Regions from separate parts of the Streptomyces sp. NBC_01089 genome, predicted to be linked through region 1. Evidence: riboswitches for the same ligand, from Rfam matches in the RefSeq annotation. Region 1 holds a riboswitch; the other holds the start of a gene.
The links. Region 1 has a riboswitch for thiamine pyrophosphate ahead of thiC (phosphomethylpyrimidine synthase ThiC). Riboswitches for the same ligand answer to the same signal wherever they lie in the genome.
Positions count from the first base shown of each region.

Region 2: another riboswitch for thiamine pyrophosphate. It lies ahead of OG510_RS06335 (purine-cytosine permease family protein); the one in region 1 lies ahead of thiC (phosphomethylpyrimidine synthase ThiC).

Region 1 is NZ_CP108660.1:4,231,423-4,236,467, reverse strand. Features, by position in the region: gene OG510_RS18785 (hypothetical protein) at 1-565, shown strand, start outside; gene thiC (phosphomethylpyrimidine synthase ThiC) at 601-2,376, opposite strand; TPP riboswitch at 2,369-2,495, opposite strand; gene OG510_RS18775 (YibE/F family protein) at 2,560-3,966, shown strand; gene OG510_RS18770 (SsgA family sporulation/cell division regulator) at 4,023-4,457, opposite strand; gene OG510_RS18765 (IclR family transcriptional regulator) at 4,572-5,045, opposite strand, start outside.
Region 2 is NZ_CP108660.1:1,421,822-1,426,866, forward strand. Features, by position in the region: gene OG510_RS06325 (YfcC family protein) at 1-874, opposite strand, end outside; gene OG510_RS06330 (TIGR03086 family metal-binding protein) at 1,130-1,780, shown strand; gene OG510_RS06335 (purine-cytosine permease family protein) at 1,777-3,183, opposite strand; TPP riboswitch at 3,175-3,269, opposite strand; gene OG510_RS06340 (alpha/beta fold hydrolase) at 3,331-4,032, opposite strand; gene OG510_RS06345 (chitosanase) at 4,266-5,045, shown strand, end outside.

The sequences.
Region 1 (5,045 bases):
CCCCGTCAGAGGCGGCCCGCGCACAGGCGCGGGGCTGGCCGCCGTTCTGGCCGTACTGGCTCCGGTGCTGGCAGGCACCGCCGCCGTGATCTTCCTGCTGGTGGGCTACATACTCAAGGCGCTCAATCCGGCGCCCGCCTTCGGCAACACCATGGTCACCGCGGGCTGGTTCTTCGCGGCCCTCACCGCCGCGGCCATCCTGGCAGCGGCGATCGGCCTCCTCCTGACGGCGCTGCGCAACGGCTCGACCGAGGTGCACCCCGAGGCCGAGGAAGGGGGCGGCGAACTCTCCGAAGAGGTCGCCCGCGCCCGGGACGCCTGGCGCCACGCCCTGGTGGAACGGGGCATCGTCCCGTTCCTGAGCGCGGCACTGGCCGACCCGAGCGTGGACCCAGCCGCCCCCGCCCCCTACCGCTCGGCGGGCCGTATCCCGAGCCTCGGCTACAGCCGCCCCGATTTCGCCAGTCCTGACGAGAACGAGACGGCGGACCACGAGCGCCCCAGCTTCACCAGCCCGGACTTCACCAGCCCGGACTTCGGCGGCCCCGACCACCCACCGGAGTAGCACCGGGGACACCCGTGGAGGTACAGCCGGCGTGCTCAGTCGGCGATCGGCAGATACACCCTGTTGCCGCTCGCCGCGAACTCCTTCGACTTCGCCGCCATCCCCGACTCGATCTCCTCCTGGCTTCCGCCGTGTTCACGGCGGATGTCCTGGGAGATCTTCATCGAGCAGAACTTCGGCCCGCACATGGAACAGAAATGCGCGGTCTTCGCCGGCTCGGCCGGCAGCGTCTCGTCATGGAACTCCCTTGCCGTGTCGGGGTCGAGAGCGAGATTGAACTGGTCCTCCCAGCGGAACTCGAAGCGTGCGTCCGAGAGCGCGTCGTCCCACTTCTGCGCGTCCTGGTGCCCCTTGGCGAGATCCGCCGCATGCGCAGCGATCTTGTACGTGATCACGCCGGTCTTCACGTCGTCCCGGTTGGGCAGGCCCAGATGTTCCTTGGGCGTGACGTAGCAGAGCATGGCCGTACCCCACCATGCGATCATCGCCGCCCCGATGCCGGAGGTGATGTGGTCATACGCCGGGGCCACGTCCGTGGTGAGCGGGCCGAGCGTATAGAAGGGGGCCTCCTCGCAGATCTCCTGCTGGAGGTCGATGTTCTCCTTGATCTTGTGCATCGGGACGTGACCGGGACCTTCGATCATCGTCTGTACACCATGACGTTTGGCGATCGTGTTGAGTTCCCCGAGGGTGCGCAACTCCGCGAACTGCGCCTCGTCGTTGGCGTCCGCGATCGACCCCGGCCGCAGCCCGTCACCCAGTGAGTAGGTCACGTCGTAGGAGGCCAGGATGTCGGAGAGCTCTTCGAAGTGCTCGTACAGGAACGACTCCTTGTGGTGCGCCAGGCACCAGGCGGCCATGATCGAGCCGCCGCGCGAGACGATCCCGGTCTTGCGGCGCGCGGTGAGCGGCACGTACCTCAGCAGCACCCCCGCGTGCACCGTCATGTAGTCGACGCCCTGTTCGGCCTGCTCGATGACGGTGTCCTTGTAGATCTCCCAGGTCAGCTCCTCGGCCTGGCCGTCGACCTTCTCCAGGGCCTGGTAGAGCGGGACCGTGCCGATCGGGACGGGGGAGTTGCGCAGCACCCACTCGCGGGTGGTGTGGATATTGCGCCCGGTGGACAGGTCCATGACCGTGTCCGCGCCCCATTTGGTGGCCCAGGTCATCTTGTCCACCTCCTCCTCGATGGAGGAAGTGACCGCGGAGTTGCCGATGTTGGCGTTGACCTTCACCAGGAACCGCTTCCCGATGATCATCGGCTCGATCTCCGGGTGGTTCACGTTGGCCGGCAGGACCGCCCGGCCCGCGGCGATCTCCTCCCGTACGACCTCGGGAGAGACGTTCTCCCGGATCGCGACGTACTCCATCTCCGGGGTGATCTCCCCGCGCACGGCGTACGCGAGCTGGCTCACCGCGCGCCCCTCACGCCCCCTGCGGGGCTGGCGGGGGCGGCCGGGGAAGACCGCGTCGAGGTTACGGAGCCCCCCGCGCGGTGAGGTGTGCTTGATCCCGTCGTCCTCGGGGCGGGCCGGGCGGCCCGCGTACTCCTCGGTGTCGCCGCGGCCGATGATCCAGTTCTCCCGGAGCGGGGCGAGCCCGCGCCGTACATCGGTCTCGACGGTGGGGTCGGTGTACGGGCCTGACGTGTCGTACAGCGTCACGTCCTGCCCATTGGTGAGGTGCACCTGCCTGACGGGCACCCGGAGATCCGCGCGCGAGCCCTCGGGGCCCGCGACATATCCCTTGTGCCAGCCCGGCTTGCGCTCGTCCTGGTCGGTGGCAGGCGTGCGTGCATCCACTGTGGTCATGAGACCTACTCCCTACGCCGGCATTACCCGGTAACAGGTTCGGCGGTCGGCGCAGCTCTCAGCAGATTGCTGGTCAGCGCCCTCTCAGCCCGGTGCTCCGAGCTCCCGCGTGTGCAAAGGTGCCCCCACGCTAACGCCAAGGACCGCGGACTGAACAGAGGGCCTCCCCGTTCTTGCGATGATCTGGCGGTGACACCACTCCCGGAACCGCCCCCCGGCGGGCACAGCCATACGCACGGTCACGGCCCCGCCGCGCCCGTGTCCCAGCATCTGCGCAAGGTCATCGCAGCGGTGCTGATTCCCTTCGCGGCGGCGGTTGTTGTCGGTCTTGCGGTCTTCTGGCCGGGTGGCGCGCCGCATCATGACCGCAGTGGTGTCGGGTTCGACCGGCAGACGCAGCAGGGCGAAGTAGTGGCGATGGCTGCGGTGAACTGCAAGGACGTACAGGGCGGCCAGTCGTCGGCCGGCGGGGGCGCGGACGGGGGCACCGGCGGGGGCGCGGGTTCGAGCGGTGGTGAGGGCACGGCGGGGCAGCGGACCGGTGCCGGTACGGAGGCCGCGCAGAACACCGGGTGCAAGAAGGCGAAGATCGAGGTGACCAGCGGCAAGGACAAGGGCCGCACCTTCACCGAGATCGTCCAGCCGGATTCCCCGCGCCAACTGCACCAGGGGCAGGGCGTGATCGTGGCGTACGCCCCGGACGCGCCCCATGATCTGCAGTACTCGGTGTCCGACGTGGACCGGAAGTTCCCGATGGCGCTGCTCGCCGGGATCTTCGCGCTGGTGGTCGTCGCCGTGGGCCGGCTGCGCGGGCTGATGGCGCTGGTCGCGCTGGCCGTCAGCTTCGCGGTACTGACGCTCTTCATCCTGCCCGCGATCCTGCACGGGTCGAATCCGCTGGTCGTGGCTGTGATCGGGGCGAGCGCCATCATGCTGATCGCGCTCTACACCTGCCACGGTCTGACGGCGCGGACCTCGGTCGCCGTCATCGGCACGCTGGTCTCACTGATGCTGATCGGGCTGCTCGGTTCCCTCTTCATCGGCTGGGCGAGCCTGACCGGGAACACCGATGACAGCACCGGGCTGATCCATGGCCTCTATCCGCACATCGACATGAGCGGGCTGCTGCTGGCGAGCGTCATCATCGGATCGCTCGGGGTGCTGGACGATGTGACGGTCACCCAGACGTCGGCCGTCTGGGAACTGCACCAGGCGGACCCCACGATGGGGGCGCGCGGGCTCTACCGGGCCGGTATCCGGATCGGCCGCGACCACATCGCGTCCGTCGTCAACACGCTCGTTCTGGCCTACGCGGGTGCGGCGCTGCCCCTGTTGCTGCTCTTCTCCATCGCGCAGAGCAGCGTGGGCACGGTGGCCAACTCCGAGCTGGTCGCGGAGGAGATCGTACGGACCCTGGTGGGGTCGATCGGCCTGGTCGCATCGGTGCCGGTGACCACAGCGCTCGCCGCGCTCGTGGTCTCGGCCGACCGTGCGGACCACGGGGCCGGCCGCCCGGCCCGCGGGACGGGGTGGGCGCTCCCCGGAGGGGGCATCGCGCGGAGCGGCGGGGGCCGCCGCCGCAAGCACTGAGAGGTCCGGTCTCCCTTCCGCAGCCCGTGCGCGTAGCACCGGTTCGGCTCGCGGCCTCAGCCCGCGTTCTCCTCCGCGAGGATCCGGCCGAGTGCCGCTTCCAGATGTCCGTCGAAGTCGCCCAGGCTGCGCTCCTCGCCGAGCGGGACGATCTTGTCGGTGCGGTCCAGGAAAGCGATCAGCGGGGCGCTGCCCGCCCGGAACAGCGCGCGGTCCGCCCCGACCTGGAGACGCAGATGGACATCGGCGAGACCCGACGGATCGCTGGGCGAGATGTGCACATCGCCGTCCCCCGTCGGGGCGTTGATCCCGTCGAGGAGCAGCTCGCGACCGAACGTCCAGGTCACCGGCTCGTCCCCGGGAAGGTGGAAGGTCATCCGCACCGCGTACGGATCACTCACCTCGTAGCAGAGCTCCACCGGAATGCGGAAGGAGAGCTCCTCGGAGACGAGGAAGCTCATCATGACCTCTGCCTGGACCGATTCGCGCATGTCCCTACCCCGCAGTAGACGCCGTGTTGGTTCCCAAGATGGCCGGGAATGTATCTCCAGGCCCTCTTGACGTAATCGTGCTGTAAGCGCAAACAGATCACAAGGAGTGATATTTCAGATACTGATAGAGAACGCAAGCGAATCGAGCAAAGCCCCAACCTCGGACCGTAACGTTTCAGCTGCAGAGAGCAACCGTACGTGCTGGTGGATGGGGCCGGAAACAGCCATCGCCGCGACACCTGAGCCGGCCGTGATCGGGATGGCCGCGCAGACGGTGCCGAGCGCGTACTCCTGCCGCTCGACCACCGGTTGTATCCGTTCCGCCGCGGCCGGCCTGCGCAGCAGGACGCACCGGTCACGTACCGAATAGCGGGTCAGCGGGCGCACCGGATGGCGGTCCAGATGGTCTCTGCGGGAGGCTTCGTCGAGCTGGCTCAGCAGACACTGGCCGAGGGCGTGTGCATGACCGGTTTCCCGGAAGTCCGCCCATTCCTCGACGGCGGGCGCGGCGGGAGTGTCGGCGACCGCGACGAGGTCGATCTCGCCCTCGTGGTACGCCGCAAAATAAATCGGTACCCCGAGCGCGTC
Region 2 (5,045 bases), 2.8 Mb from region 1:
CGAGCACCAGGATGACCTTGTGCAGGGTGGTCAGCGGCGGGGGCTCCGCCGCCCCGGTGGCGCTCTGTTCGCGGTCGCCCGGCAGGAAGCCGGAGAGCGACCGCCCTGGATCGCGGCTCACCCGTCTCGCGTAACGGATGACGTACGCGATGGTCACCGAGGTCAGGACCACCCACATCAGCCCGCGCAGCACGATGCCGTCGCCCAGCGAGATGTCGGCCGCCGACGAAGCCACCCCGGTCGCGAAGGGGTTGACGGTGGAACACAGCACACCGATCCCGGCGCCCAGGATGATCGTGCCGGTCGCCACCATCCGGTCGTAGCCGAGCGCCAGCATCAGCGGGACGATCAGCCCGTAGAAGCCGAGGGTCTCCTCGGCGAAGCCCTCGACCGTACCGAGGAGCGCGAACACCAGCATCACCCCCGCGATGAGCAGCGCGCCGCGCTCGCGGAGCCGGTGGGCGAGGCGGCCGATGCCCAGGTCGAGCGCGCCGGTCGCGAAGACGACGGTGATGAAGGCGCCGATCGCGAGCACGAAGAGGAACACGCCCGCGCTGCCGTACAGTTCACCGGCCAGACCGGGGCCGACCTGGCCGGTCTTCGCGTCCTGGACGCCGTAGAGGCCGTTGACCGGGGAGAGGAAGAGATCGTTGAGCCGGTGGACGATTCCCCGGTCGGACGCGACCCGGTGGTAGGTGCCCTGGATGGGCGCCCCCGACTTGTTCCTGCGGTATTCGCCCGGTGGGATGAGGAAGGCCAGGGCCCAGACGGCGATGGTGACGACGGCCAGGACGGTGAGGGCGCTCGGGAAGACGAAGCCGCGTTTTCCCGGTGGCTTCCCGTCCTGGGCCTGCCGGGTCCGGACGGTGCTCACGCGGCGGCCCCATGGCTCGGACCCGGTGCGGCCGAGCGGGTGACGGGCCCGCTCGCCCGCGCGTACGGCACGACGGCTGACGCGGTGCGCCCGGCCGGGGAGGCGTCGGTCCTGGGTCCCAGCTCCATCGTGCAGCCCCTGTTCGCTCCGGAGGATTCTGCGCCAACGGGACCACAGGGAGCGCGGGGCCGCATGTTGCCACGGCGGGCGGCCGGCCGACCGATGAGTTCTCGTACCGGATCCGGTCTCAAGGGTATGGACATCGAAACGGACACAGACGCAACGGACACGGGCGCAGCCAACACGGGCGCGCACAGGAACCAGGACGGCGGTCTGCCCGATCTGGAACCACCGGCCCGGCACATGGCCGGGCTCGCCGACGCCGTCGGGGACGGGCAGCTGGGTGACCCCACGCCCTGCCCGGACTTCGCGGTCCGGGACCTGCTCGCCCATGTCTCCGGACTGACGGTGGCGTTCTGCGCCGCGGCGAAGAAGGAGTTCGGGCCGCACACCGACACCGCGCCGGGCACCGTACCCAACCCCGAGCTGGCCGCGGACTGGCGCACGGCGCTGCCCCGGCAGCTGGCGGACCTGATCGCGGCCTGGCACTCCCCCGGCGCCTGGGAGGGCGAGACGAGAGCGGGCGGTTTCACCCTGCCCGCGGTGGTCGCCGGACGGATCGCGCTCAACGAGCTGGTGGTGCACGGCTGGGATCTGGCCCGCGCGACCGGGCAGCGGTACGCCCCGGACCCGGCGAGCCTGGGTGTCTCGTACGCGCTGCTCGGGCAGCCGGACAGCCCGACACGCGCTCCGGCCTTCGGCCCGGCCGTCGAGGTCGCGCGGGACGCCCCCTTCGTCGACCGGGTGATCGGACTCAGCGGGCGCAGCCCGGACTGGAAGCCTTAGGTGCTGTGCGGGGTCCGGTGGCGGCGCAGCCTGAGGGGTGCGTAGACGACGAGCGCGGTCAGGAAGGCCACGTAATAGGCGAGGTCGGCGCCGTGCAGTGCGGAAGCCACCGGGCCGGTGTAGAGGCCGGTGTTCATGAACGGCACCGCCGCGGCGAACGCGGCGCAGAACGCCACCAGGGCGGGCCGGCCGGACCGCGTACGGACGCTCTCCGTGGTCGGGTCGACCGGTTCGCCCCTGCGGCCCCGGGCGAACCAGTCGACAGCGACGACGGCGACGAAGCCGGGGATCCAGTAGCCGACGAAGAGCAGGACGTTCTGGAAGCGCGCGGTGGTGTCGGCGGCGTGCATCCACAGCACCAGCGGGAAACCGAGTACGGCGGCGATCGCGGCCGCGACCGGGCGCGGAACGCGCAGCCCGATGGTCTGCAGGGCCAGTGAGCCGCTGTAGTCGTTCATGGCGTTGCTGCAGAGGGCGGCCAGCGCCACGGCCAGCAGCCCCAGCGCGCCGAGCACACCGCCGCCCAGCAGCCGGTCGACACCCCGGGCGGTCTGGTCGGTGAAGACGGCGGCCCCCCACAGCCCGAGCGACTGCACGGCCACGAAGGAGACGCTGACGCCGAGGAGCGTGTACCAGAACATGCGCGGGCGGGAGGTGTTCTGCGGCAGATAGCGGCTGAAGTCGCTGGCGTACGGAGCCCACGACAGCGCGAGGCTGAGCGCGATGGTGCTGGTCAGGATGAACGCGCCGGCGCGGTCGGCGCCGTGTGCGCTGCCTGCCGCGGTGTGGACGCTGTCCGGCAGCCTGAAGGCCAGGGCGACGAAAGCGGCGGCGAGTACGAAGGTCATCAGCTTCTGCAGCCGGTGGATCGCCTCATAGCCCAGTACGCCGAGCGACCCCTGCCCCAGCATCATCAGCAGCACGCCGAGCCAGAACGGCCAGCCGCAGAGCCGGGCCAGCGCGTCCCCGCCGAACAGTCCGATGAGCGCGTCCCAGGCCACCGACGACAGCCACTGCAGCAGGCCGGGCACCGTGACGGACCGGCCGAACGCGAGCCGGGCCAGGGGCAGTTGGCCCGCACCGGTGCGGCTGCCCCAGGTCCCGAGGTACGCGGTGGGCACGGCGCCGAGCAGGGTGCCCAGCACCACGGCGGCCAGCGCGGTGGGCAGGTCGAGGCCGAGGGCGATACCGACGGTGCCGGTGAAGACCCCGGTCATGGTCAGGTTCGGGGCGAACCACACGGTGAACAGCCGCCCAGGGCCGCCGTAGCGGTGGTGGCCGGGCACCGGCGCGATCCCGCGGGCCTCGATCCGCAGGTCGCCGGGCTCGGCGGGCATCCGGCCGTCGAAGACGGACTGCGGTCCGGTGGCCGGTGTGCTGCTGGGAGCAGGTGGCAATGACATGAGCGACATCCCTCCGCCAGTACTAACTGGTTCAGGTTCGGCGGGTGTGATCTCAGCCCCTGGGCGGGGCACCCCGTGTCCGTTACGCTGCAAGGCTAACGCGCGGCGTCACGCCGTCCGCGGTGAGGGTGGGCGGCCGCGCGCGGCTCAGCTGGTGAAGAAGTCGCTGACCGCTGCCGAGAACTGTGCGGGCTCCAGGGCGTGCACGGTGTGGCCGACCGGGATCGTGATGACCCTGGAGTCGGGGATCCCCGCCGCCATGTCGGGGATCCGCCCCTGCGGCATGGAGCTGTCCGGGCCGCCGGTGACGATCAGCGTCGGGGCGACGATCTCGCCGAGCCGCTCGGCCCACTCGGGGCTGGGGCGCCCGATCTCGTTCCTGATGGCGGGCACCACGTTCCAGTCGTAGTCGACCGGCCCTTCGGGACTCGCGGGTTCGGCCATCTCCCTGGGGTACGGCGGCGGAGTCTCCTCGAGGACGAGCCGCTCCACCCGGTCCGCGTGCTCCTGGGCGAGCAGATAGGCGACGACACCGCCCATGGAGTGGCCGACGACCCCGACGCGCTCCAGTTCCAGTTCGTCGAGGAACCCCAGGACGTCGTCGCGCATGAGCTCGAACGAGTACTCGTCCGGCCAGTCGCTCTCTCCGTGTCCGCGCAGGTCCAGGGCGTACACCCGCCACTCGGCGCCGAGCGCCCGGCCGGTCTCCTCCCAGGTCGCGGACGAGCCGCCGAGCCCGTGCAGCAGCACCACAGGCGCGCCGAAGGGGTCGCCCCAGGCGCGGTATGCGAGCCGTACGTCGCCGACATCGACCACGGAGTGATCGTCGGCCGCTGAGTGATCGTCCATACCGCAGACGCTACAGCGCGCGGCACGGCCCCTACGCCACGTCGCGTACGGAAGCGACTTGGCCACCTAGAGTCACATCAGGGCAAAACCCGCTATTCCCCCTGACCGGATCGAACCTGATCGCACACGATTCGCTCAACTCCCCTGTCCTCAGGGGTGTACGACCCTCCGGGCAGCTGATAGGAAAGCTTCCTAACAGAACACCGACGCACCAACTCCCCCTTGGAGGACCGGTGAAAGCCCCCCACCGCACCACCGCTGGACGCAGCAAGAGGATCATCACGCGCACCGTGCTCGGGCTGGCCCTGGTAGCCGTACCGGCCACCGCCCACGCCGCCAACGCCCCTGCGCAGCCGGTGAGTTCGCACAGCTCTCAGCAGGTGGCCGCCGCCGCGACCGGACTCGACGACCCGGCGAAGAAGGAGATCGCCATGAAGCTGGTCTCCAGCGCCGAGAACTCCTCGCTGGACTGGAAGGCCCAGTACAAGTACATCGAGGACATAGGAGACGGCCGCGGCTACACCGCCGGCATCATCGGGTTCTGCTCGGGCACCGGCGACATGCTGGACCTGGTGAAGCTCTACACCGACCGGGAGCCGGGCAACCCGCTCGCCAAATACCTCCCCGCGCTGGAGAAGGTCAACGGCAGTGACTCGCACTCGGGGCTCGGCTCGGCCTTCGAGAGCGCCTGGAAGACCGCGGCCAAGGACACCGCGTTCCAGACCGCGCAGAACGACGAGCGCGACCGGGTGTACTTCGACCCGGCCGTCAAGCAGGGCAAGACGGACGGCATCGGTGTCCTGGGCCAGTTCGCGTACTACGACGCCATCGTCATGCACGGTGACGGCGACGACAAGACCAGCTTCGGCTCCATCCGCAAGAGGGCGCTGGCCAAGGCCAAGACCCCGGCCCAGGGCGGCGACGAGACCACGTATCTCAACGCCTTCCTCGACGCCCGCGTCTGGGCGATGCAGCAGGAGGAGGCCCACAGCGACACCAGCCGGGTCGACACC